Regions from separate parts of the Paenibacillus sp. FSL H3-0310 genome, predicted to be linked through region 2. Evidence: riboswitches for the same ligand, from Rfam matches in the RefSeq annotation. Region 2 holds a riboswitch; each other region holds the start of a gene.
The links. Region 2 has a riboswitch for thiamine pyrophosphate ahead of thiC (phosphomethylpyrimidine synthase ThiC). Riboswitches for the same ligand answer to the same signal wherever they lie in the genome.

Region 1 (8,161 bases), 3.3 Mb from region 2:
ACTGGATAAACCCCTTGGACACCCAGCGTATTCTGCGCTGTCACAGCTGTAAGGATGGACATGCCATAGACAGAAAGCTCCTGAAAGGTTTTTAGATCGGCCTGAATGCCAGCACCACCGCCGCTATCGGAGCCGGCAATGGTTAGAGCTTTGGATATAATCATCGATTTCACTCCTTTGAGGGTCATTAACTGAGCTGTTTGATGCTAGATCTTTCTAGGAAGACTTCTGGCGTGACCCATGTCAGTTGATTTAGAAACTCAACCTGAAAGCTTCCCGGCCCTTGACCAGTTGTTAATTCAGCGGCGATTTCAGCGGCTACTCCATAGAAGGAGAGGGCTTCCACTGCGGCCTCCAACGAGGCACCTCCACTTACCGCGAGAAATGCACCCACAACAGCGCTGAGCAAGCAGCCAGTTCCTGTAACTTTCGTGAGAATAGGGTGACCGTTGCTGGCAATATAAGTGTTTTTTCCATTCGTGATCACATCGTCTTTTCCAGTTATGATGACCACACAGCTTAACTTCCTCGCAGCAGCTTCAGCCAAAAGGACTACATCGCCTTCACCTTCGCCAGCATCCACCCCTTTAATGGACCAACTCTCTCCAATGACATTAGCGACTTCAGCTACATTCCCCCGCAGTGCGGTGATTTGCATCTCATTCACTAGCTTTTGAGTGACAGCGGTCCGATAAGAAGTTGCGCCTGCACCTACCGGGTCAAGCACTAGGGGAACCCCGTGTTTATTAGCGGATTTACCAGCGAGCAACATAGATTGAATGGCGTAGTCATTGAGTGTGCCTATATTTAGAACTACAGCAGACGACATAGCGGCGATGTCGATCACTTCTTCGTGGGCATCCGCCATAAAGGGAGAGGCACCCAGCGCCAACAGACCGTTGGCTGAGAAATTGGCTACTACAATATTAGTGATGTTGTGGATCAAGGGGTTGGATTCCCGTACTTTGGCTAAGTAACTCATCATAATTCCTCCTCAAGCTTGAATGAATAACCAACTAAACGTTACAGATTGATAAAAGCTTCTTGTGCTTTAATATCTTCTGGTAGAAGATCGTTGGTGGATAACCACTGCTGAACCTTTTCCCAAGATGTCGGGTCTTGATAACCAAAAGATTGATCGCCAGCATTCATCAGTGGCAGTAGAATCTCAAGACTTTTTTTCTCAATCTCCTTGTCGAGCGGTGAAGTTGCATCTTCATGTGCAACCAGTAAATCCAGGGCTTGTTCAGGATTCTGCTCCACAAATTCCTGTCCTTTTGTTATGGCATTTAGAAATTTTTTAAAGTAGGCTTCAGAATTTTGCAATCCTTGTTCGCTGGCCACCAGCACAAGCTCATAATAGTCAGGTACTCCGTAATCCGTTGGATTAAGCGAGGTGACCGGATGTCCCTCTTTTTCAAGGATCAGTTGTTCATGGTTGATGAACCCGCCCATTATTGCGTCCACTTGTCCTGTAGAGATCGCAGGGATAAGGTCAAAACCTACGTCAATTAGCTTGGCGGATGAAGGATCGCCTCCATCACTCTGGATCATTGTCCGAATCATTGCTTCATAGAGCGGAATGGAGGAATAGCCGATTTGTTTTCCTGCGAGCTCTTTGGGACTATGAATACTGCCTGCCTGAGGAACCATCAGATGATTCAGTGGATGCCGCACGATAGCTGCAATCGAACGTACAGGAATTTTCTCGCCGCGTGCCATAAGTACCTGAGGCTGATAGCTGAGCGCTAGATCAATTTGATTTGCTGCTACAAGCTTTAGGGCGTCATTGCTGTCCGCAGGCATTTTGATCTCGACATCCAAACCTTCCTCTTGGAAAAAACCTTGCTGTTGCGCAGCGTATAGAAAGGAATGAACGGCATTGGGATACCAATCAAGCATAATCGTCAGCTTGTGTGACTGCTTATTTTCGGTGTTGGAGGAACCGGTTTGGGAGTTGCTATTTAGCTTGTCTGCCTTCCCGCAGCTGCTTAAGAGCAAAAGTGTGCATACTAGAAATACAGAAATAAGTCCTCGTTGTGGGGATTTTAAATGATTCATTGGTTAGATCCTCTTTTCTTTAAAAATAATTGTTCGAGTAAAGCTATCGCCAGAAAAAGTACAACACCAAGCGCGGACAGCAGAAATACAGCCGCGAACATTTCATCGCTCTGCATATTTCCGGCCATTCTGCGGCTGAAGTAACCGAGTCCTTTACTGCCGCCGAGCCATTCCCCGATAGTAGCTCCGATGACGCAGTATACAATGGACAGCTTTAAGCCAGAGAAAAAAGCAGGCAGCGCCAGTGGAATTTGGGTTTTGACAAGCAGCTGCCAGCGGTTTGCACCAAATGTTAATAATAAGTCCTTGTAGGTCTGGCCACTTGTACGAAGTCCATCAAATGTACTCACTACGACTGGAAAAAAAGCCGTCAAAAACACCACAGCCACTTTGCTCCACAGCGAATATCCGAACCACATAATAAAAATGGGCGATAGCGCAATTAATGGGACCGTCTGGCTAATGATAAGGAAGGGATAGATGGCCTTTTCTACGGGGCGAAACAGGAACATTCCAATACCCAGCAATACACCACAAACCACAGAAAGGACAAAACCTACCAGTATCTCCTGCAACGTCGCTAATAAATGTTGTCCGAATAACAATTGCCTTTGCTCGATCAATGCGATGCCAATAGATGAAGGTGCAGGGAGAATAAAGGCTGGAATCAAGTGAAGGCGAACAGCTGACTCCCAGATTACAAGAATGAGCAGTACCAGAAGAAGGAAGGGACCATAGTTGTCTAGATGTTTTTTAAAAGGTATAGGTTGCATGCAATCTTCGCTCCAACTCTGCCCGTAGTGCTATAAACCGGGGTTCATAGTTCATCTTATAATGTCTTGGTTTTGGTAGATCGACAATGATCTCCTGTAATTCGCTGTGCGCACCGCCAGATAATAAATAAATCCGGTCACTGAGCAATAGGGCTTCTTCCAGATCATGAGTGATGAGCATAATCGTCTGATTCAGTTCACCCCATAACTCCAACAGCCAACGGTGTATCTCACGTTTGGTCATGGCATCGAGAGCGCCAAAGGGCTCATCCAGCAGCATAAGACCACTTCCGCCTCCAGCCACTAAGGTGCGCAGAAATGCTACTCGCTGTTTCATACCTCCCGAAAGTTCATGGGGATAAGCCTTCTCTACATCTGTTAAGCCGAAGCGGGCCAACATTTCCCGAATCTGAGTGATCGTTTTCTGTTTACTAAATCTGGGCTTGATCTCCCAGGGCAAAAGGCAGTTATCGAGCACTGTTCTCCAAGGCAGCAATAAATCCTGCTGAGGCATATAAGCGATCTGACCTAAACGACTAGCGGTTGAGGGGAGCGTAGGGAGTTTTATTTTTCCATGAGTAGGTTCGAGTAAACCGGCAACCGTTTTGAAAAATGTGCTTTTCCCGCATCCGCTAGCACCTACTACGGAGACGAATTCCCCTTGCCTGATATCCATGGATAGATTTGCGAATACAGGGGGTTGTTCAGTTTCCGGAAAAGAGTAGGTTAGGCCTTGAATAGATAAAATGGTCGTGATGATCTAACCTCCTAATATTTTTGTGGAGCGCCTAAACAAATAAAGACCCATCCATTTCCAGAGGAAATGAATGGGTCAAAAAGTTCATTCTGCATAATAACACTTAACATGCTTGATGAAAATTCTGCTCCACTTCCCTCCGCTGGTATGATCCAGATCAGGTTCCAAGGGTCCGGAGCTTGAAGCTCCGTCTCAGTCGGCCGACTCCCCTAGTGAAATAACAGGTCCATATTAATTTGTTTATAAATATACCATATCTTTCTGAGAAGTAAAGAGAGAAAGAAGTGAAGGATTAATCCAAGATTGGGTAAGATATAAGTAGAAATCTAGTTAATATTACAATTCCGATGTATATAATCGGAAAAAAGTATTGACGATCATGTGATGGCAGTGTACTATTCAATTTACCGGAAAAAAACCGGATAGAGAGAGGGGATTTAATAATGAAAAAATGGAGTTTAACTATTATATTGGCGTTAACCGTGGTCCTTGTAGCGGCTTGCGGCAATAATTCGAATACCAATACGGCTGCTGAACCAACAGCTGGAACGAATGGTGGAGCAGCATCTTCAGCGCAAAACAGTTTGGAGGCTGTGAAGGCCAGCGGCAAATTGCGGATAGGTACAGAAGGGACTTATGCACCTTTTACTTATCATGACACTGCGGGGAAATTGACGGGTTTTGACGTGGAAATTGCCGAAGAAGTAGCCAAACGTTTAGGTGTTGAAGCTGAATTTTTTGAAACTCAGTGGGATGGTATTTTTGCTGGGATGGATGCGAAACGGTTTGATGTCATTTTTAATGAAGTTTCCATTAACGAAGATCGCAAAGTGAAATATGATTTCTCTGAACCCTATATTGTATCCAAGGCAGTATTGATCGTGAGCGAAAACAATGAGGATATTAAGACCTTTGCTGATCTAAAGGGTAAAAAAGCCGGACAATCCCTGACCAGTAACTTATCCGACATCGCTCGTGAGAACGGTGCTGAAATCGTAGCTACGGACGGTTTCAATCAAGCGATGGATCTGCTGACTTCGGGACGTATTGATGCAACTGTGAATGATGGCTTGTCTTATCTGGATCTGAAAAAACAAAAACCAGATGCAAAAATTAAAGTGGTTGATGAGATTCCTGAAGGCTCACAAAGTGCTGCGGTATTCCTGAAAGGCAATGATGAGCTGGTGAATGCGGTCAGTGATGCGATTAAAGAGATGAAAAGTGATGGAACGTACTTGAAAATTTCCGAGAAATACTTTGGAGCTGACGTTTCAAAATAATACAAGGCTAGCAAGGCTAATTAAGCCTAGAAGCTAAAAAGGATGTCTGAATAATGGATGACCGCAAAATACAAATTTTCTTAGATACACTGCTACCCCTGCTTAAAGCCGGGGTGGCTTTTACCATTCCGTTGGCTCTACTTTCCTTTGTGCTTGGATTGATTTTGGCGATCCTAACCGCGTTGGCACGTCTTTCACCGTGGGTAATTCCGAAGCTAATCGCCCGTTTTTATGTATGGGTCATTCGGGGAACCCCGTTGTTAGTGCAGCTATTTATTATATTTTATGGTTTGCCGGCTGTTGGTATTGTACTCGACCCTTTCATTGCCGCCACCATTGGATTTACCCTTAGCGTAGGGGCTTATTCATCGGAAATCGTACGCGCTGCTATCCTGTCGATACATAAAGGCCAGTGGGAAGCTGCCTTCTCAGTCGGGATGACTCGTGGGCAGGCTCTGCGCCGCGTAATTCTGCCACAAGCTGCACGCGTTTCTGTACCGCCGTTATCCAATTCTTTTATTAGCTTGGTCAAAGATACATCGCTTGCAGCGATCATCACCTATACGGAGATGTTTAGAACTGCTCAGCAGGTAGCCTCTACCACTTATGAGCCTCTGCTGGTATACTCCGAAGCAGGATTGTTTTATTTAGTGTTCTGTTCTGTGCTGTCGGCGCTGCAAAATTACTTGGAGAAACGACTCGATCGTTACTCTGCGACCTAAAGGAGAGATACTTGTGATTGAAATCATTAATTTGCATAAATCCTTCGGCGCACTCCAAGTGTTAAAGGGTATTGATCTGAAAATGGAGCATGGAAAGGTACTTGTCATTATTGGGCCATCCGGCTCCGGAAAGACTACACTGCTGCGCTGTTTTAATCTGTTGGAAATCCCGGATCAAGGCAGCCTGTCACTCGGGGATATCACCATCAATTTTACAGATCATAAGAAAATTCCTCAGAATTCCGTATTAGCTCTTCGGCAGAAAACAGGGATGGTCTTTCAATCGTATAATTTATTTCCGCATATGACTGCGCTAGGCAATGTGATGGAGGGACAGGTAACTGTCTTGAAACGAACCAAGGAAGAAGCGCGTAAGCGGGGCCTTCAACTGCTGGCTAAGGTGGGTTTGGCTGATAAAGCTGATAACTATCCACATCAGCTGTCAGGTGGACAGCAGCAGAGAGTGGCCATCGCCCGGGCTATGGCAGTAGATCCAGAAGTGCTGTTGTTTGATGAGCCCACTTCGGCGCTCGACCCCGAGCTGGTAGGGGAAGTGCTTAAGGTCATCAAACAATTAGCAGCAGAAGGTATGACTATGGTGATTGTGACCCACGAGATGAAATTTGCCGCCGATGTAGCGGACCGGATCATTTTGATGGATGGCGGTCATATCTTAGAGCAAGGAACTCCGCAAGAAGTGCTGGAGCATCCGAAGAATCCCCGGGCTCTGCAATTTCTGAATAGACTGAATGGTGAAGAAGAGTAGAAAGACAATATATATGAAAAAGCAGCTCGGGAATCATCCGGAGCTGCTTTTTCGTGTGTAGATTATTCAAATGAGAAGAGTAACTGAAATTTGGCTTATCCTCCAGTTTTCAGGAACTCCAAAGCGTTGTAGAGCATAATCGCAGCTTCGGCACGGGTGAGTTCGCTTTTTGGATTAAACTTTCCGTTAGCGTCTAGAGTATTGATCTTGTATTTCAGGGAGCGCTGAATACTGCCTTGATATGCAGGGGTCAGTGACGCTTCATCAGCGATATCTACTGGAACGATATTGATCATCGGCAGATTACCTACGCCTTCGATCGCTTGCACTAGATAGTTAGTGAATTGCTCTTTGGTCATAATTAGGCTAGGATCAATGTCTTTTGGTAGCTTAACTTGATTGTAATAAGCATTGATAAAGGCTTCAGCGTACCAGGCTTTGTCTTTTACTTTTGTGAACAAGCCGCTGGCAACAGGAGCTTTGTTAAAGTCAATGGCTGCGAGGCTGAGCTGAAGACCGCCGGAGATAAACTGAATCCCTTGGGCTGTAGTTACCTTAGAGCCAGGGAGAAATTGAGATTCGCTGACACCTTTAATTAACCCTTGATTTTTTAAAGAAATGATTTTTTCTTTGCCGTTTATGTTATCAATATCCTTAAAGGTGTTCCCAGCTGCAAACATCTGACCACCCAAAGAAAAGGAGAAAATGGCTACGGTTGTGATCGCTGCTAGTGTGCTTTTTTTCATGTTCATGTCTTTTCACCTCGTTGTATGGATAGGCTCCTTAGCCTTTGTCACTCCTTTAACGTTGTAAATTATGGAAAGGTTGCGGTCTAATCTGTATTATTTCACGAAAAAGTAGATTTTAATAGAAATATAGGCCAGATTGGGGTGTAGTACTTTGGATAAGTGGCATGAAATGATATAATGATGTCAGGCTCTTTTCATTCGTGGTTAATTTTGTTATGATTATATCGTAACGATTACTATTTATGGTTTGTCTTAACTGCATAAATAGGAGCGTCTCAGAGGGTACGGATGTTAAATCGTTCCGGGAAGGTAGGAGACCAAATGGATCAAATATCAAATATCAGTCAATTGTTTGCGGCGCAAAAATATAAATTAACGCCTCAGCGTGAAGCTATAGTGAACGTTCTGCTCGACAATGAGAAGGATCATTTAAGCGTAGAAGAAGTATATATGCTTGTTAAGAACAGCTATCCACATCTGGGCCTGGCAACGGTATACCGTACACTTGAGCTTTTATGTGAGCTACACATTGTAGAGAAGATGAACTTCGGAGACGGAGTTGCCCGTTACGATTTGCGCGGGAACGATCATTCGCATATGCATCATCATTTGATATGCAGCGTATGCGGTCGGTTGGAGGAAATTAAGGACGACTGGCTTGTGGAGCTGGAGAGAAGAGTGGAACGTGAATATGGCTTTAACGTCACGGATCACCGCCTTGATTTCAAGGGTACTTATGGAACATGTAAACGTACTGGCTGCAAAAAAGCAAAAGCAGAAGCAGATAAAGCAGTCTCGTAAGATTGCTTTCTAACCTAAAGACACAGGCTTTCTCCAAGCCTGTGTCTTTTTTGATTACTGCGTTCTAGGAAGTCTAGCTTCGAGTAGGTACAAAGGATTTGATCCACGTTCCGAAACTGCCAGGGTTACGGCTCTGAACGAGAATTACACCTTCTCCACGGAAGCGGCAGACAAGTGCTTCACCACTGGTTATGCTGTTAAGCCAGCCAGAGGCTGCCTTTTCCACCTTGTAGTCCATATAGTCTGGCCATG
Region 2 (8,161 bases):
TCCCCGAATTTCTGTATTATGGAGCAGCAGTCGGGCCCGGGTGGCTGGGTGAACCGGATGGATATGCCTTCTCCAAAGCCGGGTCAGATGCGGTTATGGACTTATCAGTCGATCGCTCATGGAGCAGATATGGTGTTATATTTCCGCTGGCGGACAGCTACGATGGGCAATGAAATTTATTGGCATGGAATCAATGACTATCATAATCAGCCTAACCGGAGAGTGCGGGAAGCGGGGCAGATCGGTCAGGAGCTGGCAGCAGCAGGTCATGCGTTTGTCGGTACTCGTAATCAGGCTAACATTGCTATTGTACGTGATTATGACAATGAGTGGGATGGAGAATACGATGTTTGGCATGGCCCGTTTATGTGGAAGAGCAATAAGGAGTGGTACAAGGCGCTTCAGCGGAAGCATATCCCGAATGACGTACTCTATTTACGCAAAAAAACAACGCTGGAGGAGCTTGCAAGGTACGACGTGCTTATCTATCCTCACCCAGCGATTATGACAGATGAGACAGCAGCACTGCTGGATGAATATGTTCAGCAAGGCGGCAAACTGATCTTCGGCTGTAGAACCGGCTATAAGGATGAGCGCGGTCAATGTTATATGCGTCCTTTCCCAGGTGCTGCTAAGGATCTATGCGGGATCACAGTTGAAGAATTCACAATGGTTAAGGGCAGTCGTCAGCCAACAACAATTAGCTGGTCGGGCGTGACCGAAGTCGTTACAGGAGCAGATGACTTTAATGATATTCTCAAAATAGAGGAAGCTTCGGTTGAAGTGATGGCGGTTTACGCCTCTGATTATTATGCGGGAAAACCGGCGGTAACTAAAAATCGTCGCGGCAAGGGTGAGGTTTGGTATTACGGAGCCGTATTTAATGAACAGGCAGCGGCTGAGATCATAAATTTAATTGATCTACAATCGCCAGCAGATTGGCTGGAGCTCCCAGAAGAGGTAGAGCTGCAAGTCCGTACCGGAGCTTCTTCCAGTTATGCTTTTTTGCTTAATTATAGTGAGACTCCTGTCACGATCCATCTTCGTGAGACCAAAACAGATTTACTGAGCGGCACAACATTGTCGGGCGAGGTGATTCTGGAAGGATTTGGGGTATTGGTGTTAAACTAACGTATACATTGATCTCACATTTGAGTAGATTTGGATAATTCTCTCTTTTCGGTTATACTTTGAAGTAGCAATTATATAGTCACGGGAGCTTGGTGGAACCAGGCTGAGAGGATAGTTATAACTATCGACCGTCAAACCTGATCTGGATAATGCCAGCGGAGGAAATGGAGCTCTATTTCTATTTGTCTACTCTAAGGCCGCATCTTATACAGATGTGGCCTTTTCTATGTGTGGGGAGTAGACCGTCTCCGCTTGATCAAATCACCTTATAGGAGGGATTGAGATGACAAGCGAATTGAACAACGATCCAATCAATCTATCAGCTTTTCCAGCAAGTCAAAAAGTGTATGTAAAGGGTTCACGGCCTGATATTCAGGTGCCTATGCGGGAGATCTCACTTAGTCCAACTGCGGGCATAGACGGCGAAGAGGAGAATGCCCCAATTCATGTCTATGACACAAGCGGGGCTTACACGGATGCTAATATTCATACTGATATTCGTCAGGGGTTAGAGCCCAATCGTCTAAGCTGGATTGAGGAACGAGGGGATGCAGAAGCGTACGAAGGAAGAACCGTGAAGCCTGAAGATAACGGGAATGCAACGGGAAAAGCTGTGGCGGAAGTGTTTCCAGCGCTCCATAGAAAACCTTTGCGAGCGAAAAAGGGGCGTAATGTCTCTCAAATGCATTATGCACGCAAAGGGATTATTACTTCGGAAATGGAATACGTTGCGATTCGTGAGAATGTGACACCGGAATTTGTAAGAGATGAAGTAGCCCGCGGCCGCGCCATCATTCCAGCGAATATCAATCATCCAGAGAGTGAACCAATGATTATTGGACGCAATTTTTTAGTGAAGATCAATGCCAATATAGGAAATTCCGCAGTATCCTCATCCATAGAAGAAGAGGTAGAGAAGATGAGATGGGCCACCCGCTGGGGTGCAGATAATATAATGGATCTCTCCACAGGTAAAAACATCCATACGACACGCGAGTGGATCATCCGTAATTCTCCTGTTCCTATTGGAACGGTGCCTATCTATCAAGCGTTGGAAAAAGTGAATGGGAAAGCGGAAGATTTAACATGGGAAGTGTACCGTGATACGCTCATTGAGCAAGCGGAGCAAGGGGTTGATTATTTTACCATTCATGCGGGGGTTCTGCTTCGTTATATCCCGTTGACGGTACAACGTATGACAGGCATTGTTTCAAGAGGTGGCTCCATCATGGCGGCATGGTGTCTTGCGCATCATCAAGAGAACTTTTTATATACACATTTTGAAGAGATATGTGAAGTCATGAAGCTGTACGATGTTTCTTTTTCCCTAGGCGATGGATTACGTCCGGGTTCGATTGCTGATGCGAATGATGAAGCACAATTTGCCGAGTTAGAGACGTTAGGTGAATTAACAGCTATAGCTTGGAGTCATGATGTACAGGTGATGGTAGAGGGTCCAGGACATGTGCCGATGCACTTGATTAAAGAGAATATGGATAAGCAAATTGAAACCTGTAACGAAGCCCCTTTTTATACATTAGGTCCACTGACTACAGATATTGCGCCTGGTTATGATCATATTACCTCTGCTATAGGTGCAGCGATGATTGGTTGGTTCGGTACAGCTATGTTATGTTACGTAACTCCGAAGGAACATCTTGGCCTGCCTAATAAGGAAGATGTACGTATAGGGGTCATTACTTATAAAATAGCGGCTCATGCCGCAGATTTGGCGAAAGGGCATAAAGGAGCACAAGACCGGGATAATGCTCTTTCGAAAGCCCGTTTTGAATTTCGTTGGCGTGATCAATTTCATTTATCGTTAGATCCTGAGCGAGCGCTCGAATATCATGATGAGACATTGCCTGCGGAAGGCGCTAAAACAGCTCATTTCTGTTCCATGTGCGGGCCGAAATTTTGCAGTATGAAGATCTCTCATAATATCCGGAATACGACGAGAATTGAATCAGGAATGCAAGAGAAGGCGCAAGAGTTTCTCCAAGGCGGGAGCCTCATTTATAGATAACTTTTTCTGCTAAAAAGAAATATCTAAAAGAAGTCGTCATTGGCGGCTTCTTCTTTTATACTTTGAATAGATAGGAGTTGATGAATTGGAAGCGATTCGTTCAGAGGAAGCCATTTTAGAGGATTTAAGTAATAGTTTCTATCATTTTTTTGGATTGAAAGTCCTTCATGCTACCCCAATAAAACGTGGCTGGTTAAATCTTAAATGGAAAATCATAACGGATTCAGGACCATTTCTACTTAAACAATACAACAAAAAAAGATATAAATTGTATAACCCAGAAGAGCTGAGCTTCGCCTTTTCTCAACAGAAAAGATTGTATCTACAGGGACTCCCATGTCCCGAATTGTTGGCTTATAACCATAAAGTTTTACTGGAATCAGATATGGGAGAGACGTTTATGGTTATGGAATATTGTGAAGGGCGTGTCATAGAGCCGGGCAAAATTAACATCCTTCAAATGTTTGATTTGGGTCGTGCCACAGGTAAAATGCATCGTTTATTAAATGATGGGACCCTTAGTTTGAAAAGAACCCCACAATTTATTCCCCAAAGCCCTGAGGAACGTTTAGAACATTGGAATGTACTCCTACAACAATCAAAGGAAATGGGCAAAACTTCACTCATCACTGACCTAGAGATACAACTGAGAGCGACTGAAGAAATAGATCCGGAAATATTCGAAGGACTTGTAGCTGGATGGGCACATCGTGATTTATGGGTTGATAATCTTTTATTTCAAGATAGCCAATTGTCTGCAATTCTAGATTTTGATCGGTTCAAATATGATTATCCGCAGCTTGATGTAGCGCGAGCAGTGATGTCATGTGCTTTAGATGAAGATTTAGATGGAGCACTAGCTTCAGCATTTATTGACGGATATCGTGAGGAACGAACGGTGGAGCAGGGGTATTTAACAAAATCATTGCAGTTGTTGTGGTATATGGAAAGCCCGTGGTGGATTAATGCCGCGATGGACAAACATAGTGTACCTCCAAAACGTTTTGCAAAAGAAATGAATTGGCTGGCTAAGAACCTGAACAATTTACCTGGTATCTTAGGGAACTTATAGTGAAAACGATTGAATTATAGCCTAAAAGATGCATTGACCAGCAAAAGTTTGGCGCCTATAATCTTAACAAGGAAAATCCATCAGATATAGAGCTTTTTGTAAACGCATACAATGAGTTTTTTCCTTATTAATCATTGAAGGAGGAGATCAAACCTATTAAGTATTTCTTTTTTTCTCATTTTTGCAAACGTTTGCACATCACGATGGGCTTAAAATCGTAAGCTGCACTTAAAATTATGAGGAGGTTATTTACTTGGTATCCAAACAATCCAGGCGTTATATTTCGTGGTTAATTATTTTTTCACTCATTTTTAGTTTATTTGGTTTATCGGGTGGAGCATCGGCCAGCAATACGGATCATACAGTCACCTATACCAATCCTACAGCGGCAGCTGTGACCTTACATTGGACTACGAATAACTGGGCTAATACTACGGACACGGTGATGACCAAAAATGGAACCACGTTCATCGCCAACCTCAACGTTCAGGAAGGTGCCACCCTAATTTATTGTTATCACATCACGGCTCCAACGGATAGTTGGGACAATAACGGCGGGAAGAACTGGACGGTTGTTATTCCGGTCGCCGGAAAATACGAAGCAGAGAGTGCATCCCTGTCTGGTGGTGCAAAAGTAAATACGAATCACACCGGATATTCGGGCACTGGTTTTGTTGATGGATATACAACTACAGGAGCAGCCACCACTTTTAACGTCCAGGCTTCCGCAGCAGGGTCCTATAATGCCACGCTTCACTATGCTAATGCATCCGGCAGTGCTAAAAAAGTGTCCATTTATGTCAATGGAATAAAGGTTACACAGACAACATTAGCCAACCTGACCAACTGGGATACATGGGCAGACCAAACAGAAACACTCTCTTTACAGGCAGGAAATAACACGCTTGCTTATAAATATGACTCGGATGATAGCGGGAATATTAATATCGACTATGTGACCCTTTCGGCCGGAGCTACACCAACACCAACGATAACTCCTACCCCAACAGTGACACCAACACCTACGGTAACTCCTACCCCAACAGTGACGCCAACACCTACGGTAACTCCTACACCAACAGTGACGCCAACACCTACGGTAACTCCTACACCAACAGTGACGCCAACACCTACCATAACACCCACACCAACGCCAACAGTGACGCCAACACCTACACCTACTTCAGCGGGGCTAACCGTTCACTTTAAGAAACCAGCAAGCTGGAATGCAGCGATCCGCATCCATTACTGGAATCTGAATCCGGCAACCGTTCCGACTAGTGGAGCATGGCCGGGGATACTGATGAAATCGGACGGGAACGATTGGTATAGCTATACTGTTCCAAATGCTACAGGGGCAAGCCTGATCTTTAATGACGGCAATGGCAAACAGACGGCTGACTTATCTCGCAGCGTAAAAGAGGGCTGGTATAACTCAGATAACGTATGGTATGACGCCAATCCAGACGTTCCTAAGGTTCCGGTGATATCCGTCTCTCCTGTGCCCAAAACCTATGATTCTGCCCAAACGGTGACCCTATCCAGTACAAATAGCGGCGATAAAATTTATTATACGACCGACGGATCAACACCTACGACAACCTCAACATTGTATACGACTCCAATCCAAGTACCTTCTTCTTTGACTATCAAAGCATTCGGCGTTAACTCTATAGGGCAAGCGGGTAATGTAGGCTCTTTTGCTTATGTGATTGATCTGAATGCCGATTTGCAAGCTCCGATTATCACTGCGAATCTGCCTGTTGGGAATTCGAGCTCAGCGGTTTCCGTATCTTTTAATATAAAAGACAACAAGGCGGCAACGACCACAGCATATTACACAGATAATGGTACGGAACCAACAACGAGTTCAAAAGTCTATATTTCAGGCAATGCACTGACATCTCTTACCGGACCGTCTATCTTGATTAACAAGACGACAACCTTAAAATTCCTTGTGATCGATGGTGCCGGAAATGAAACTAAACAGAGTTTTGTTTATAACATTGGTAATAAGGGCGATTTTCGTGAAGATACGATTTATTTTGTAATCACTTCCCGGTTTTATGACGGTGATCCGAGTAACAACGAACATGCATGGGAGGATGCCAAGGCAGGAAATCCGGACTCTGATCCAGCTTGGCGAGGGGATTTTAAAGGACTGATTCAAAAGCTCGATTACATTAAAGCACTAGGCTTCAGTGCCATCTGGATTACACCTGTGGTGCAGAATGCCAGCGGTTATGATTATCATGGGTACCATGCAATAAATTTTGCAAAAGTAGATCCAAGATATGAATCCGCAGGGGCATCTTATCAGGATTTGATCAATGCAGCACACGCTAGAGGGATAAAGGTTATTCAAGATATTGTCGTCAATCATACCGGTAATTTTGGAGAAGAAAATCTGTTCCCGATGTTCAAAAAAGATCCAACGGCGGCGGACACCGTGAGTAACATGCTCAAAATTACGGATAAGCTGCCAGCTAACTATGATTCCATGACCCCGGATCAGCAATATCAGGCAAGACTTGCCTTAATGAAGACTGCGGAGACTAACAATAATATTTACCATACGGAAAAAAGTCTTTCTTGGGAGTCTTACACCGTCCAGACAGGACAGATTGCGGGAGACTGTGTGGACTTAAACACAGAGAATCCTCTAGTGAATCAGTATCTAATCGACAGCTATAATCAATATATTGATATGGGTGTGGATGCTTTCCGGGTCGATACTGTAAAGCATGTAAGCCGGTATATTTTTAACAAATATTTTGTGCCGGCATGGAAAACAAGAGGGGGCTCAGACTTCTTTGTCTTTGGGGAAGTGGCTACTCGGTACAGAGATGTGTGGAACAGTGGAATTCCGGCGATATCAACACCATTTTATACTTGGAAAAGCTCAAAACCCTATCCAGGTGACGGTCAAAATGACTACGCTTCCAATAAGCTATCGGTGGAACAAGAGTGGGCAGATAACTCTACTACAGCAGGACAACCTACCTCGAACAATGCTTTTTTAACAGGAAATACTTATCATACGCCTGATTATTCGAAGAAATCGGGTATGGATGTTATTGATTTTCCAATGCACTGGGCCTTCAAGACTGCTCAGGAAGCATTTAGTATGAGAAGCGGTGATCAATTCTATAATGATGCTACCTGGAATGTAACTTATATTGACTCTCATGACTATGCACCTGACCAAGCACCAGAAAATCAAAGATTTGCCGGCACACAGGACACTTGGGCTGAGAATCTCGCGCTGATGTTCACCTTCCGAGGAATACCTGCGATCTATTATGGTTCTGAAATTGAGTTCAAAAAAGGATCAGTCATCGATGTAGGTCCAAATGCCCCGTTAAGTACAACAGGCCGTGCTTACTTTGGCGATCATATTGAGGGTAGTGTTACTGTTCAAGATTACGGTAAATATACCAATGCTACTGGCACACTTGCAGACTCGTTAAATTATCCTCTGGCGAAACATATCAGACAACTTAATTTAATTAGAAGAGCTGTTCCTGCTTTGCAAAAAGGCCAATATTCTACAGAAAATGTATCAGGTGATTTGGCATTTAAAAGAAGATACACTGATAGTAGCAAAGGAATCGATAGCTTTGCTTTGGTTACAATCTCAGGAAATGCAACATTCACTGGAATTCCTAACGGAACTTATGTGGATGCAGTGACTGGTGATACCAAAACCGTTACCAACGGTGTGATCACAATCAACTGCTCCGGTAAAGGAAATGCACGGGTGTATGTATTGAACGGTAGTGGTGGAATCGGAGAGTCAGGAACCTATTTGAAGTAGGACCTATATAAGTTAACAGAAATAGCCTCAGTTCGGGATGAACCCGTACTGAGGTTGTTTTTATATAGTACAGATTGAAACGTCAGTATTTTTACCCGTGTTTAATGCAAAGTTC
Region 3 (8,161 bases), 4.0 Mb from region 2:
ACGGATTGCCCGTCCAGTTCCCTCTTTCGCAGCCCCTATCTCTTCTTCACGATTGGAGTGGTTGTCCATTTCCAAGGGGTTTTTCTCAGAATCGCCAATTACTTTACCCGAATTTGTAATAAACGTTATCCGAGAATCTAAAAGTTTAGAAATATGCTCCGCCTGTTCAGTGTAATGCGGGATCGCATTCGAAGAATTCATATCAACAAATTCCAGTGTGCCTGAGAGCAAGCTTATTTCCCGGGACATATTCTCTTCCAGAGCAGTTATATGGGAGCTCTTAAACAGATGAGCCATCGTAAATCCAGTACCAATCATGGAAATACCGATTAAGGCCATAAGTATAAACGTAAGACGAGCACGAAACGGTTTCATCTGAAATTTGCCTCTCCCTTTATCATTGTATCTTTTATCCTAACTTCATTTTCTTCAAAATACCAGTACGACTATGACCGTGACATAAGCCCCCCAGAGTAGATTATATAAAAATAACAGCCCGAGTTGATTAACTCTGGACTGTTACTTTGTATTACTTTTGTAAAAACACATGAGTTTATTCTGTACGGGTGGCAAGAAACCACTGATTACCCTGACGGTCTCTAACCCCTGCTCCTCTTTCTCCATAGGATTTATCCAGTGGTTCTTCAATAATAGAAGCCCCGGCATCCAGGCACTTGCGGTAGGTCTCATCAACATTTCTTACATAAAGATGAATGGCAAGCTGTACCGGTGAATACTTTTCATTCGCTTCGGAAATCTCAATGATGGAATCACCGATTCTGACCTCGGCATGCCTAATCCTTCCCTCATCATTTCGCAGCATATCAATAATTTTGGCATCAAAGCAGTGCACAACAAAATCTATCAATTGGTCTGCATCTTCCGCAATAAAATACGGCGTAACGTTAAGAAACCCATTTCTAATATAATGTGGTGCCATTCGTTGTCCTCCTTTAGACAGGCAAAAACGCCTTCGGCGTTCCTTAAGGATCATTTATAGTCTGGACATATAAATCCTTATAATTTGATTAAAACCCATGGAAAAGCCATTCAGAGAATCTGCCCTCCTCATGACTTATCCACCGGTTGTAACCCCATTTATTTAAACACTGGCTCCTTGAATTGAGTCAATTTAGCTGCAGAATCTTTTTCCACATCCGCATGCAGACTGTTGCCGTGAGCATCCATCGTCACAATCGCTGCAAAACCCTCCACATCGAGATGCCACATCGCCTCAGGAATACCAAATTCCATAAAATCAACAGCGTTGACCTTCTTAATACACTCAGCATAATACTGGGCGGCTCCACCAATCGCATTGAGGTATACCCCGCCGTGCTCCTGCAACGCTTTTAACGTTTTTGGACCCATACCACCTTTTCCGATGACTGCACGGATTCCAAATTTTTTGATGATATCGCCTTGATAAGGCTCTTCACGAATGCTCGTAGTTGGGCCCGCAGCTTTTACATGCCAGCCTTCCTCATCTTTCATCATCACAGGACCACAATGATAAATCACAGCCCCTTCCAGATCTACCGGAGACTCATGATCCATTAAATATTTGTGCAAAGCATCACGGCCTGTATGCATTTCACCGGATAAAATAACCACGTCTCCAACACGCAGACTACGGATATCCTCTTCACTTATCGGCGTTGTAAGACGTACTTCCCGCGACTCAGAGGCCGGGCTGTTAGCTCCCTCAGCAACTACTGCTTCAGATTCATGTGCCCCTTCATCATCTACAGATATCCCTGTACCACTCTCATACAACCAATCCTCTATATTGCCTGTGGATGGATCAACCAGCACCCCTTGGCGGCGGAAGGCCCAACAGTTATAAGCAACGGATACGAAAAAGCTAGCTGGCAGACGATTCATTACGCCAACCTTACAGCCCAGCAGCGATACTTCACCACCAAAGCCCATCGTGCCAATTCCAAGCTTGTTAGCATTCTCCATAATATAGTCTTCCAGCTTACTAAGGTCTTCTATTGGATTAACATCCTCCACTTTGCGGAACAGCTGCTTCTTAGCCAGCTCGTAGCCAGTCGTACGGTCACCGCCGATACCCACGCCAATAAAACCGGCACTACATCCTTGTCCCTGCGCCTGATATACCGCGTGTAAAATACATTTACGGATTCCGTCAAGATCCCGACCCGCTTTGCCGAGTCCTTCTAATTCTGCCGGGAGACTGTATTGAATATTTTTATTCTCGCAGCCTCCACCCTTCAGAATAAGTCTAACGTCTATTTTATCCTCTTCCCATTGTTCGAAATGAATGACTGGTGTGCCTGCACCCAAGTTATCTCCGCTATTCTCACCTGTTAATGAATCTACAGAATTGGGACGAAGTTTACCATTCTTGGTCGCTCGTACAATGGCATTATGAATATCTTTTTTCATCTCAATCTGATTGATTCCCACAGGGGTGTGAATGATAAATGTAGGCATTCCCGTATCCTGACAGATCGGAGACACTTGCTGCTCAGCCATTCCGATATTTTGCGCAATCGTGGTTAAAGCAAGACCGGACCGGGTAGCCCTGTCTTCCAGCGCGCGACCTTTTGCAACTGCCCGGCGTACATCTCCCGGCAAATTCGTGGAAGTTTCTACGATAAGGTTATAAATACTGTCTTCAAAATGCTGCATCTTCATTCAAGCTCCTCTCGGCAGTTCCAGGTTATCTAAAGTTTGATACAATTAGTATAATAATATCATACCTAGCACCGCATGAAAGGGGTTACTTTAAAATTGAGCTACCATTTTTCTGCCTATCTATATCGTCTTCAGTATATTCAGCGCTGGAGCTTGATGCGCAGCACCGCACCGGAGAACGTCGCTGAGCATTCTTTTCATGTTGCATTGCTCACACATATGCTCTGTTCCATCGGTAATGTTCATTTTGGACGTTCACTAAACGCGGAACGAGCAGCAACCATAGCTCTGTTCCATGATGCCAGCGAAGTGTTCACAGGTGACATCGCCACGCCGGTAAAATACAACAATCCTCGCTTGCTCACCAGCTTCCGCGAAATGGAGAAAGTTGCGGCTGATCGCTTAACTGGAATGATTCCATCAGAGCTGAAAAGCATCTACACTCAGCTTATACGACCGGAAGACAGCCCTCCCGATTCGGAAGACATTCTGCTGCACAGCTATGTGAAAGCCGCTGATCGGCTGGATGCTTATTTGAAATGCGTATGGGAAGTTGCTGCAGGAAACCGAGAATTTGCCGCCGCGAAGGAGCAGACAGCAGCAAAACTTCGTGGGCTTGACCTGCAGGAAGTGGATTATTTTCTGACTCATATGGCACCGAGTTTCGAAATGTCTCTCGATGAGCTCTCTGCCGGAAACTAAACACCCTCTATACAAAAAAAATGGACCTCCGCATGAATCTCGCAGGGGTCCATTAGTGATTAATAATTGATAATACAAGCGTTACGTTGTTGATTCGGTCAGGATATCCCAGTCTTTAAAAATGGGCTGCAAACCCTTCGTATATAGCATTTCCGTAATCTCCTGCACACTACGGCCATCGGATATTTCGAATTGCGGAGTTCCCCCTGCATTAGTGTGACCGCCCACCTCAGTAGTGACCCCGGCTGACATCTTAGTTATTCCTAGATGAATTAAATGATCGCGTAGAGAGGCAGGCTCTCGTGTAGATAAAGTAATGCCCGAACGGGGTAAAAATAACCGGTATGCCAAAATAATCTGCACTAGCGATCGGTCGGTAACATCACACTCCGGGTTAAATTCCCCTAAATAAGGCCGAAACCGCGGAGGTGACAGACTGATCTCGCAATCTGGATACCGATCCTGCAAATAGCGGGCATGCATGGCACTTTGGAATGCTTCTTGCCGCCAATCATACATCCCGAGCAACGTACCAATATTCACAGAACGAAAACCTGCCTGACAGCCGCGTTCAGGTGCATCCAGGCGATTCCGGTAGTTTCTTTTAGGCCCTTTAACATGCAGCTTTCTGTAAGTCTCCTGGTGGTACACCTCTTGGTATAGTGTTAATCCATCCACCCCTGCTTGAAGAAGCTCTTTATATTCTGCAGTTGATAGAGGATTTATCTCAATACTGACAGAGGAAAAAAATTCCCTGAGTACATCTACGCAATCCTTAATATATGAGACAGGATTCTCCCGGCGCGATTCACCAGTCAAAATGAGGATATGCCGCAGACCTGTAGCTGCAATCTTCTCAGCCTCCCTGCGAACCTCCTCCAAGGACAGCTTTTTGCGCGGAAAATCATAAATGGAGCTGAAGCTGCAGTAGGTACAATGATTCACACAAAAATCCGCAAGATACATCGGTGTGAACAGCTGCATCGAATAACCAAAATGTGCACGGGTCAGTCGCTGTGCAGCCAACGCCATCTCCTCTAGCAGCGGCGTTGCTGCCGGAGAGAGCAATGCCAGCAAATCATTTTCGTTCAGCTTGTCTTTTCCAAGCGCCCGCTTAACGTCATCCTCCCGGAACTCCTTCCACAGTTGCTCATAAGGATACTGCTCCAAGCGGGCCAGTGTGTCAAAAAAGCTCATGCTAATCTTCCCTCCTTTCGTGACCTATCAAATTCAGTTCAAAAATCCAGTCAACGGTGACGAAGCAAAAGCAACTTCTTCTACAGGACCGAGTCCTGCCAAATAAGCTTTGCGGCCAGCGGATATCGCCTCGCGGAACGCTTCCGCCATGACGAGCGGATTACGTGCCGTTGCAATAGCCGTATTAAGCAGAACAGCAGCGGCCCCCATCTCCATTGCTTCCGCCGCTTCCGAGGGCTTGCCAATCCCGGCGTCTACAATAATCGGCAAATTCACTTCTTCAATAAGAATACGCACAAGCTCCTTAGTGCGCAGGCCGCGATTCGTCCCGATCGGCGCACCAAGCGGCATCACAGCAGCAGCACCGGCATCTCTCAGACGTAAAGCAGCCGAAAGGTCCGGACTCATATATGGCAATACTACAAAACCCTCCGCTGCTAAAATCTCTGTAGCTCGTATGGTCTCCAGATTATCTGGAAGCAGGTATTTCTGATCATTGATCACTTCGATCTTGACCCAGTTCCCCAGTCCCGCAGCTCTTGCTAATCTTGCAATACGGACTGCCTCTTCCGCTGTACGCGCTCCTGAGGTATTAGGCAGAAGAGTCATGTGGCCGGGAATGTGGTTCATGATATTTTCTGCTCCACCTTGCGGGTCCACTCGGCGAAGCGCTACAGTAATCACCTGAGAACCAGAGCTTGCGATCACTTCGGGGATCAACGTATTCCGGCTATATTTTCCGGTTCCGATAAATAATCTACTGGTTAATTCGATGCCGCCAATATGTAACGGGTCATGCATGAAATTACCTCCCTTTGGTTCGTATAAATTTCTCAAAATTCTATACCGCTCCATCTCAACCCCCACCAACAAAGTGCACCAGTTCCAAACGATCATCCTCGCTCAGAGCAGTACTTTCATAATTCTCCTTACTGACAATTTCTCCATTCAGCTCAATGATCATCAGACGACCCGACCACTCAGGAAGACTGATCAAATCAGCTATAGTTTGAATACCACCAGAACACTCTGCGGATTTCCCGTTAATCAACAGCTTCATTCTGAATCACCCCCTTCGCCCATGCTGTTACCTCCAGGCTATGAATGAACCGCCTTATGAATAGCTTTGGCGGCCTCATAAGGATCATCCGCTCCGCAAATACCGGACATCACAGCAACTCCTGCCGCACCTTTCCTGATGATCTGCGCCGCATTAGCGGGGCTAATTCCGCCAATCGCAATTACAGGAATAGAGCTGGTCTTCACCGTTTCTGCAAGCAGCTCTAACCCACGTGCGGGCAGCCCTAACTTGCTATCCGAGGGAAATACATGACCAAACAAGCAATAATCAGCTCCCTGCTCTGAGGCATTCGCCGCTTCTTCCGGAGAATGAACCGATCTCCCCAGCCGAAGCTGAGGTGCAATTCGCCGGGCTGTAACCGGACTCAGACTGTGCCAAGCCAACTGAACCCCCGCGGCACCAGCTGCCAATGCTACATCTATCCGGTCGTTGATTATCAGTTTGGTAGCGGGCATACCGGCAGCCAACAGCTGCTGTGCCGCAGCGAGCAGTTCGCATGCAGGACATTGCTTATCTCTCAGGTGAATATAATCGACCCATGTCTGCACCGTGACAGCTAGTTCAACAAAATGTCTCAGTTGTAGCTTGCCGTCTGATATTAGATGGATCTCAGCTTGCAACATCACGATCTCCTCTCTCACTTCCCTGTAGGTCAGTAAAAAACAAAAAAACTGCCCCCCGTAAGGAAGGCAGTCAGAATCTGTATATAGACGGCACTACAAATAGCCCGACAACAGAAATTCGTTCTCCACTTCCCTACGCTGGTCTTAACCAGATCAGGTTCAAAGGGTCCGGAAATCCATTCCGTCTCAGCCAATCGGCACCCCTAGTGACATAAATATACAATTTTAAAATGCTAACGTGGTTTATAGTAACATATTTTTTTATTGAAATACACCCATTTATTCACATTAGCTGTACTGATCTAACCGTTTACTACCTCGCCACCATTTACATGAATAACCTGTCCAGTCACATAACTGGAATCGTCAGAGGCCAGATATACATAGGCTGGTGCCAGCTCTTCTGGTTGTCCAGGCCGTTTCATAGGCTGTGTACCTCCAAACTCGCTAACCTGTTTTGCATCAAAGGTAGAGGGAATCAGCGGTGTCCAGATTGGACCTGGTGCAACACCGTTTACCCGTATGCCCTTCTCTGCCAGATTCGTGGACAAGGATCGTGTGAAGCTAAGAATAGCTCCTTTAGTTGATGAATAGTCCAGCAGCTGCGGGCTTCCGCGATAAGCGGTAATTGAAGTTGTATTTATAATGGTAGATCCTGCTTTTAAATGAGGCATAGCTGCTTTTGTTAAATAGAACATCGCAAATATATTCGTACGGAAAGTACGCTCAAGCTGCTCGGAAGTAATATCCTCGATCTTAGCTTGCGGATGTTGCTCTGCCGCGTTATTGATGAGAATATCAAGCTTTCCTAAGCCCTCCACCGTCTGTTTAATAAGATCCTTACAGAATTTCTCGTCACCGATATCACCTGGAATTAGGATACATTTGCGGCCTTCCTGCTCGACCTGACGTTTAGTTTCCTCTGCATCTGAGTGTTCATTAAGATATGAAATGACCACATCAGCGCCTTCTTTAGCAAAAAGCACAGCAACTGCACGCCCAATTCCGCTGTCTCCACCGGTAATTAACGCCGCCTTGTCTTGCAGTTTACCTGCTGCTTTATAATTTGCCGGCTCGTATTTGGGCAGCGGCGTCATTTCACTCTCAATCCCTGGCTGATGATGCTGCTCCTGTGGGGGTAAGGTTTTTGTAGCTTGTTTATTGTTGCCTGACATCTTCCCTATCTCCTCTCGTTAAGCAAATTGATAGTTAACTGATCGTCTTAGGATGGCACAACTATGCACGTTTATACGCTGGGTTTGTCATTTTCTTAAATCGCTTTACGAATCTTACTTACCACAATGAAAGTAGATATAAACAACCGTGAGAGATATACTGCTGTAACTGGAGAGGAATTCACTGCATACAAATAGACACAGCATCGCTGCTGTGCCTTGAATTGTTCACCCTGACTATTTTAGAGAAGAAACATGATTTTCTGCATTCACTTCATGTTCCAGCACCCACATAAAGTACAGAGCTTTGGCCGCTTTCTCCCGGGTCACTATAGCTTTAGGTTCTAGTTCTGTCCCATTGACCATTTCGCCTCTGGCAATCCCCATTTCAGATCTAATGAGTCCTAATTCATATGCACTTTTTACTTTTGAAATTAAATAAGGAGAAATGTCCGCTGTATCAACAAGCTGCGTCCAGGATACAAGAGGATAGTACATCGCACCTCTAGCTCCTGGCTCCAAATTCGAATCATAGCCAGGATCTCCTGGCACTACTGCTGTGCCGTTATAATCAGTCATGTACTTAGGTTTATTAGCAAACTTTATTTGGTAAACGTCATAGAGAATAGCACCCATCGTTTCACGTGACAGCTTACCTTTCGGATAATAGGCAAGATCTGATCTTTCCACTTTCATTAACTTAGAAATACTGCGTGTGA
Region 4 (8,161 bases), on a different contig from region 2:
TTAGAACAGTATCAACGTTATCCTTTTAGGGTAATGTGATCTATAAGCATATTCTGAGCACAAGGATGGACGATGAATGAATGAGTCTTCAACTGAGCCTTTGTTACATACTGCGCTCATGCAGTTTATATTTCCCTTTTCTATAAAAAAGGGCGATTCTAAGCAGCTTATCCAGCAATTACAGGACGACGGCTTCACACGTTTTTTTCTGGATAATAAAGAGCTTGAAGCTGCCTATTACGGAGATGGCTACTGTGTTTCCCATGAACGTATGGAGCGCACCTATTTACCGTTTGCTGCACATGTCCTTTTTCCACGCAGGAAGGATGCCGACTCGTTTCGCCGTTTTTCCAGAGTAAATAATCTCGACTGCATTCTGGAGATTCCGCAGCAATCTATATTTTTCAAAATTCTCTCGACGGATATATTCATATGTCCTTTTCAGCTTGGATTCGTGACGATACGTGTCCAGCTGGAGGGGGATTCAATTCCCTTTAGTATTGCCCTAGAATTCGCGGATCGTTTCCGTGCGCTAGAGAATACCTTCATACAGGATGATTACACTTATATTCATTGCGGGGAACAGACCTATGAGATGGTAGAGGATTTTGTCTTCCGAAATTTGGTGGATGGACTGGAGCCATATCTGGATCAATCGGATATCAATGGGGCTTATTTCGAGACCCTTCCTTTTTTCGTAGATGAAAGAATGCAGGTGCAAGCTTTTTATGGCTTTCAGAATGAAGAAAGCTCTGATGAGATTAGTGTAAATCTGCGCTATCGTGCCTCACAGCTTGATGGAATTAATCTGAACGGAAAGCCCTATGCCAGTGCCAGCGATCCAGCGTATATTGCGAACTATTGTCATGAACACTCCTATAATCGCTGGGGTCCAGACACGTATTATATGATGAATGAGCAGACCTTTTGCTGCATGACCCGCGCTGAACAAGAGATTGCTGTTAGTCTAGCCAACCAGATGTACGGGCAATATTATTACGGATTTTTACTCAATATTTTCCACAAAATCGTTCTGCTAAAGCTCGCCAATATGCACTCCCGACTTCGGATTAATCATGATTATGAGGAAATAGACAATCTAATCTACTCCATCAATAAGTTCTCGGCAAAGTTCTACTTCTTGGAGTTGATTTCCCAGTCGCAGGGCAGGGAGATATTTCTTCAGCTGCGTAAAGTATACGGAAACGATGCTTTGTTCGAGGAAGTGAAAGAAACCTTAAATGACCTGTTTCAGTATCAGGATAAGTTTCAGTCCAAGCGACGGGATAATCTGCTGATGATTCTCACTGTATTTACGGTAGTAAGCGGGATTTACGGCATGAATCAGGTCATTGACGATCTGGATGGAAAGATTCAATGGAGTAAAATGATTGGTTATTCTCCCTTTGAATTTCTTGCCCTGTTCGTGATCATGAGCGGGATTCTGATCAGCGTTGTCCTCACGCTAGGGGCGCTGGTTAGTGAGCTTAAACGGCGTCACCGCAAGAAATATAAAGATCTAGACTAGCAAAAAAGAAACTACTGGATTGGAAAAATTCAGGAGTGCACTACTAGACATTCCGAGTACAGCCGTCTATAATACACCGTATGCGAGAAATATAAGATATAAAGTATGGGTACAAAACTTATGCTTACTTATATTGCACATAGAAATACCCGTTAACTTCATAGAACCAGGGGTGCTGGAATTGGCCGGCTGAGATTGTATCCCACAAGATACTGACCCTTATACCTGATCTGGATAATGCCAGCGTAGGAATCGCCAATTGGTTCTGGTCCCTGTGACCTTAACTAACCTTGCGCCAAGCCAGCGTCCCGATCACTCGGGGCGCTTTTTTTGTAAGATCACTAAAAGATGTAGAAAAACGTACATACTACAACTTACGGTTCATGTTGTGAAGACGGGATTCTTGTAACCTTAAAGGAGAGAAGAAGACATGCACCTTAAAAAAGCACTTACGTTGTGCCTCACCTGTGTACTCATTCTTGCCATTGCCGGATGCGGCAGCAACAATGGGAATACAGCCGGAAACAAAGCAAATGCTACTGATCCAACTGCTTCGGCTGGGACGGATGCTCCAAAAGAGCTCACCAAAGTTAAAGTCGCACTCGACTGGACACCGAACACAAATCATACCGGTCTATACGTAGCTAAGGATCTTGGTTACTACGCTGAAGAAGGTCTGGACGTCGAGATCGTTCAGCCAGGCGCAGCGGGTTCTGATACTATGGTTACTTCTGGCGAAGCCGCATTTGGCATCAGCGCCCAAGAAGGATTAACGCTAGCCCGTCTACAAGGCGTGCCCCTTGTCTCGATAGCAGCTATTATTCAGCATAATACGTCGGGATTCGCTGCTCCAGTAGATCGCAATATTAAATCACCAAAGGATTTTGAAGGTAAAACCTACGGAGGCTGGGGCTCACCGGCCGAAGAAGCAGCCATGAAAGCTATCATGGATCCTGAAGGTGGCGATGTGAAAAAGGTGAAGCTGATCAGTATCGGTGAAGCTGATTATTTTACCGCCGTCAAACGTGACATTGATTTCGCCTGGATTTTCTACGCTTGGACTGGTGTTGAGGCTGAGTTGCGTGGCGAGCCATTGGATATGCTGTACTTAAAGGATTATGCGCCGCAGCTCGATTATTACACGCCTGTGCTGACGACGAGTGAGAAGCAAATTGCAGATCATCCTGATCTGGTGAAGGCCTTCATGAAAGCCACATCAAAAGGTTATCAATATGCCATAGATCATCCGGAAGAGGCTGCCGGTATGTTATCGAAGGCCGTTCCTGACCTGGACGCCGACCTTGTCCTAGCTAGCCAAAAATGGCTTAGCCCAAAATACAAGGACGATGCTGCCCGCTGGGGCGAGCAAAAAACCGAGGTCTGGCAAAATTACGGCGACTGGATGTATGATCTGAAGTTGCTGGATAAACCGCTGGATGCTGCTAGTGCATTCAGTAATGATTTTTTACCGGCGGAGTAAACAACAATTGTAATGAATTACTTCGTTATCAAAGTTGGCTTTTTGAACTTACCTTATAAAATGAGAGGATTGATTATTGTGGCTAACACCCTACTAAGCATTCAAGTAATTCCAAAAACTCCGAACAACGAGGATTCCATCCCATACGTAGATAAAGCGATTGAGGTCATTCAGAAATCCGGTGTTAAACATCAAGTGAATCCGCTGGAAACCACAATGGAAGGTGAGCTTAGCGAGCTGCTGGAGGTTGTGCGTCAGATGCAGGAGGCGTTGATCGAAGCAGGCAGTCCAAGCGTAATTTCGCAGATCAAAATCGCTCATAATCCTAACGGAATCAGCATGGATAAACTGACGGAGAAATATCGGCCGTGAGATCGACCTGGAAGCTAATATGGCCGCCCCTTGTGGCGGTCGTCTTCTTTTTAACCGTATGGCAGCTATCTGTATCTGTATTTCATATTGAATCCTGGATTCTGCCGAGTCCAGCTGATATTGCCCGTGAATCCACCAGTAACGCTTCTGGTCTTTGGGCTCATACGATGGCTACGCTGCGGCTCACTTTAATTGGTTTTCCCATTGGTACGGGGGTAGGCCTGATCGTTGCTTTGCTTTTGCATCTTTTGCCTTGGGCTAGACGGGCTTTTTATCCACTTATTATTCTGAGTCAAAATGTTCCCTCCATCGCGCTCGGACCCCTGCTCATTATCTGGTTCGGCTTTGGTCTTTTGCCCAAAATCGTGCTGATTACACTAGTATGTTTCTTCCCGGTAGCTGTCGCTGCGATGGGCGGTCTGGCCCAAAGTGATCAGGTCATGATGAATTATATGAAAATGGCTGGCGCAAGCAAGTGGCAAATCTTCACCAAGCTGGAGCTGCCCTCTTCTATCCCGGCACTATTTTCCGGCGTAAAAATATCTGCTACTTATGCGGTTATGGGCGCCGTGGTCGCTGAATGGATTGGCGCGGATAAAGGTATTGGTTATTATATGCTCCTGCAGAAATCCGCATATCGTACGGATCGGATGTTTGTCGCTATTGTTATTATTGTACTTTTAAGTCTTGTACTCTTTGCTATTATTGCATTGCTGGAAAAATGGCTGGTTCGCTGGAAGCCGCGCCGTAACTCATAGAAAGGAAGATGCCTGTATGTCTCAAGCGACGCAAATGCAACACAGAACAACAGAAGTCATAAGCTCTCCTGAAGCTCATACCGTGGCACCCGCCCTTGAAGTGAGCGGCATCTCCAAATCTTTTTCCCATCGTCGCCGTGAGACGAAAGTTCTGAATAATGTCTCTCTCAAGGTAGAGCAACAAGAGTTCGTTTCGATCGTTGGTCCTTCCGGCTGCGGAAAAAGCACCTTATTCCATATGATTGGCGGCCTTGTGAAACCCGATGCAGGCACGATCCGCATGAACGGTAAGGTCGTTACAGGTCAACGCGGTGAAATTAGTTATATGCCGCAGCAGCCTGCTCTTTTTCCTTGGCGTACGATTGAGGATAATGTGCTGCTTGCTGGGGAGATCAAGGGCGCACTGCGGGATGGAGCCCGCGAGGAAGCGCGCCAGTGGCTTGCCAAGGTTGGGTTAAGCGGGTTCGAACATGCTTATCCGCATATGCTGTCTGGCGGGATGCAGCAGCGTGCAGCTTTTCTCAGAGCATTGCTCGCTCCTCAGGAGCTAATGTTGCTGGATGAACCTTTCAGCGCACTGGATGCACTAACTCGCAGTGAAATGCAGCGCTGGCTGCTTGAGCTGTGGGAAGAGAATCGCCGCTCTGTGCTGTTCATTACTCACAACATCGAAGAAGCGTTGCTGCTCTCTAATCGTATCTATGTATTTTCCGGCCGCCCCGGCTCCATTCTGCATACAGTCGATGTGCCGTTTCCGCGGCCACGCCGTGATGAGATTACGGACTCTCCCGAGTTCCTTAAGCTCAAACGCCAGTTGTCACAGTGGATGCGAGAGGAACAAGCTAAAAATAGGCAGCCGCTAGCTTAATCGCTAAGCTCTGTAAACTGATATCGCTGGTATAGCGGTGTCAGTTTTTTTATTTTGCAGCGATAAACTCCTGCCCTATTTATAATTGACGCGGATGTATCTGCTCAATTAAACAAATTTCACTCATCATAGTAGGGATCACATTAAATGTGTGGCGAAAACCGACTCCCTGTTGGTAATGGATAGTAACCGGGCGGGTTGGGGACATTCTACGGGATTTATACCGGTGATTTGCTGCTTTGGGCCGGATTCGGCTCAGTCTACGGGATTTATACCGGTGATTTGCTGCTTTGGGCCGGATTCGGCTCAGTCTACGGGATTTATACCGTTGATTTGCTGCTTCGGGCCGGACTCGGCTCATTCTGCGGGATTTATACCGTTGATTTGATTCTTCGGGCCGGATTTGGCTCAGTCTACGGGATTTATACCGTTGATTTGCTTCGTCGGGCCGGACTCGGCTCATTCTGCGGGATTTATACCGTTGATTTGCTTCGTCGGGCCGGATTCGGCTCATTCTGCGGGATTTATACCGTTGATTTACTTCGTCGGGCCGGACTCGGCTCATTCTGCGGGATTTATACCGTTGATTTGATTCGTCGGGCTGAATTGCACCCGATCTAGGGCATTTTTGCCTTCTATTTCCCACTTCGGGCGGAATTCAAGTGACTCAGGGGCATTTTTGCCCTTATTGTTCCTCTTTAGCTTTTAGTTTGAATTAAATACGAGACTATGGCATCAACCAGAATCGGTGTTGTTTATTATTATTAATTTGTTTAAAGGTCACAGCTATAGTCGCACTTACATCCTACTCACCACTCTTACACATACTCCCACTACTCACTTTTGCTCCCATTCCTTACCTCAATCCCACTACTTACTCTTACTCTTACTCTTACTCTTACTCTTACTCTACTCCTACTCCTACTCCTACTCCTACTCCTACTCCTACTCCTACTCCTACTCCTACTCCTACTCCTAGTCCTTACCTCAATCTCACTACTCACTCTTGCTCATACTCCTCACCTTACTCCCACTAATCTCTCTTACTCTTCCCCCTACTCCTTACTTCCTACTCTCACATCTGCCCCCTCCTCCTCTCCCACCAACCGAACCAAAAAAAGGCCCCCATAAACGAGGCCTTTTCTTCATTTCCTAATCATAGCTCGGAACACGAATTTGGGCAGTACTGCCTGTCTGCGCCATCGCGACTTTTGTCCCTTCGCAACGGGAGCGAACAAAAGTCGATGCAACCACTCCAGATTGAGTTTTTTCCATAGCGCTGGTGCAGGAGTAACTTTTCCCGCTATTACATCTAAGCTGCCCCCCACGCCAAAAACAACTTTTACCTGCGTAAGCTCCTGTTTGTGCTTATATACCCATTTGTCAGAGTATGGCGCACCCATCGCAACGATCAGGAAATCTGGCTGTGCGCGCTGTATTTCTGCTACAATGGCAGGCTCCTCTTCCTTGGTAAGAAAACCATTATGTCTTCCTGCAATCTTCACATTCGGATATAACTCCGTGATCTTTTCGACCGCTTTACAGCTGGTAAGCTCATCTGTTCCCAAGAAATAAAAACTCCATCCCAAGCTATTTCCTTGCTCCAAAAGCTCAAGAAGCAGCTCATATCCAGTTACCCTCTCAGCAATAGGATCGCCTTTTCTTTTTGATGCCATCACAATGCCAATCCCGTCAGGAGTGATTAAATCCGCTTCTTGAAGTATGGTTCGTAGCAGCTCGTCCGATTGACTTGTTATCGTAATTTCCGGGTTAGCCGTGATCAAATGGAAAAGTTTCGATTCCCCAGATTGAATATGTTTTGTTAGATGAAGTGTTGTCTCATGTAGTGTTAGTTTTGAAAAGGGAACTCCTAATATTGAAACTGTCCCGTCCATATAATCACCTCTCACTAAAATTCCACTTCAATATACCTTACCATAATCAAGAGGAGGAAGGGGAGTCATTTAAATTACTTAATCACCCCAGCTACTACGCTACCCAAACACTTCAGCCATTCCACCGCTTCAACCATTTCAGCCCACTACAGCCATCCCCAGCACCCCCGCCACCACAGCTACTCTACTCACCCAAACACCCTATAGCTCCACTCACTCCTCCATAAACTTCCACCACTCTACTAACCAAGGTTCATCGATCCCCCGCATGCGGAATTCCTCTACAAGTATCTTCCGGAATCGTTTTTCCATTTTGACAAAGTTATTATCCTCTTGGTACATAGGGGCAAAGGATTCATCATCTCTAATAAAACTCCAAAAATCGCCCGCACACTCCATAATCTTTCGGCCGACAGTCGTTTGTTTGGCTACAGGTACCAGCCATTTGTCATAGGGGTAGGGGTAACCTTCAATAGTAATGGCACAGCGTAATGCTTCTTTATAAAGAGAAACCGCTAAAAATAAAATAGGAAAGGCGTCGCCACGCACTACAGGATTATCTAAGCTTTTGGCATAACTTCGTAACTGTATGTATGAATTCTTACGAAATCTCATTAGGACTCCAGGTTGGAGGGGCACATAGGCATCAAAAAGTGACTTTACATCCAATCGGTCATAGTAGATATAAGAAATAGAAGCATTCCACAGCCATTCCATATTTCCGCTCATTAACGCCGCTTTGATTTCTGATATTTTATGCAGTGTGTAATGTCCGGTCTTGCCGCTGGGAAGTCGTAAATCCATAAAAAAACTACTTTGCTCCGGGATCAGCCCCGCTTGCTCGAACCGATGATTAATGCTGCTATAATACTCGTCCTGACAAATAATGATTACATCCACATCCGACTGCTCATTCACCACACCAAGTGCGGTCGATCCATCAAGGAGAATACTTACCCGCTGACTCTCCTCTTTCATTAACGGATGATTTAGAATTTCTTGTGTGATATACTGCCCAATTTCCTCTAATAATTCGCTATGAACCTGCATCTTATCAGGTGTTAATAAAATATCCGACAACACTGATTTCACCATTTCAACCCCAACCTCCAATCAATCTCAATTTCTCAAAAAATAAAACGCTTACACCTAACCTAATATTTGGATAATGGAGTACCATTCTACACTCCTAATATATATCTTGCAAGGATAAATGAAGTACCCTTTTGCCTAAGCCTAAATATAATGAAGTATCTATTT

Region 1: linked by a shared signal. The riboswitch ahead of MHH63_RS15285 (ABC transporter ATP-binding protein) and the one ahead of thiC (phosphomethylpyrimidine synthase ThiC) in region 2 are both predicted to bind thiamine pyrophosphate.
Region 3: linked by a shared signal. The riboswitch ahead of MHH63_RS18545 (thiamine phosphate synthase) and the one ahead of thiC (phosphomethylpyrimidine synthase ThiC) in region 2 are both predicted to bind thiamine pyrophosphate.
Region 4: linked by a shared signal. The riboswitch ahead of MHH63_RS22045 (ABC transporter substrate-binding protein) and the one ahead of thiC (phosphomethylpyrimidine synthase ThiC) in region 2 are both predicted to bind thiamine pyrophosphate.

Annotation. Positions count from the first base shown of each region.
Region 1 is NZ_JBBODC010000001.1:3,370,810-3,378,970, reverse strand. It holds gene thiD (bifunctional hydroxymethylpyrimidine kinase/phosphomethylpyrimidine kinase) at 1-164, opposite strand, end outside; gene thiM (hydroxyethylthiazole kinase) at 188-982, opposite strand; gene MHH63_RS15295 (ABC transporter substrate-binding protein) at 1,024-2,061, opposite strand; gene MHH63_RS15290 (ABC transporter permease) at 2,058-2,834, opposite strand; gene MHH63_RS15285 (ABC transporter ATP-binding protein) at 2,815-3,510, opposite strand; TPP riboswitch at 3,709-3,812, opposite strand; gene MHH63_RS15280 (amino acid ABC transporter substrate-binding protein) at 4,035-4,871, shown strand; gene MHH63_RS15275 (amino acid ABC transporter permease) at 4,925-5,593, shown strand; gene MHH63_RS15270 (amino acid ABC transporter ATP-binding protein) at 5,607-6,359, shown strand; gene MHH63_RS15265 (S-layer homology domain-containing protein) at 6,455-7,111, opposite strand; gene MHH63_RS15260 (Fur family transcriptional regulator) at 7,430-7,909, shown strand; gene MHH63_RS15255 (TIGR00266 family protein) at 7,983-8,161, opposite strand, start outside.
Region 2 is NZ_JBBODC010000001.1:119,826-127,986, forward strand. It holds gene MHH63_RS00745 (beta-galactosidase) at 1-1,131, shown strand, start outside; TPP riboswitch at 1,203-1,312, shown strand; gene thiC (phosphomethylpyrimidine synthase ThiC) at 1,415-3,157, shown strand; gene MHH63_RS00755 (phosphotransferase) at 3,243-4,229, shown strand; gene MHH63_RS00760 (alpha-amylase family glycosyl hydrolase) at 4,483-8,046, shown strand; gene MHH63_RS00765 (phosphotransferase) at 8,138-8,161, opposite strand, start outside.
Region 3 is NZ_JBBODC010000001.1:4,091,055-4,099,215, forward strand. It holds gene pnpS (two-component system histidine kinase PnpS) at 1-375, opposite strand, end outside; gene MHH63_RS18515 (VOC family protein) at 554-940, opposite strand; gene MHH63_RS18520 (fumarate hydratase) at 1,099-2,658, opposite strand; gene yfbR (5'-deoxynucleotidase) at 2,761-3,366, shown strand; gene thiH (2-iminoacetate synthase ThiH) at 3,448-4,563, opposite strand; gene MHH63_RS18535 (thiazole synthase) at 4,597-5,364, opposite strand; gene thiS (sulfur carrier protein ThiS) at 5,420-5,623, opposite strand; gene MHH63_RS18545 (thiamine phosphate synthase) at 5,662-6,285, opposite strand; TPP riboswitch at 6,381-6,482, opposite strand; gene MHH63_RS18550 (SDR family oxidoreductase) at 6,570-7,442, opposite strand; gene MHH63_RS18555 (GDSL-type esterase/lipase family protein) at 7,680-8,161, opposite strand, start outside.
Region 4 is NZ_JBBODC010000002.1:585,479-593,639, forward strand. It holds gene MHH63_RS22035 (MFS transporter) at 1-4, shown strand, start outside; gene MHH63_RS22040 (hypothetical protein) at 77-1,528, shown strand; TPP riboswitch at 1,687-1,797, shown strand; gene MHH63_RS22045 (ABC transporter substrate-binding protein) at 1,959-3,008, shown strand; gene MHH63_RS22050 (thiamine-binding protein) at 3,087-3,380, shown strand; gene MHH63_RS22055 (ABC transporter permease) at 3,377-4,138, shown strand; gene MHH63_RS22060 (ABC transporter ATP-binding protein) at 4,173-5,006, shown strand; gene MHH63_RS22065 (hypothetical protein) at 5,205-5,627, shown strand; gene MHH63_RS22070 (WecB/TagA/CpsF family glycosyltransferase) at 6,152-6,901, opposite strand; gene MHH63_RS22075 (nucleotidyltransferase domain-containing protein) at 7,115-7,996, opposite strand.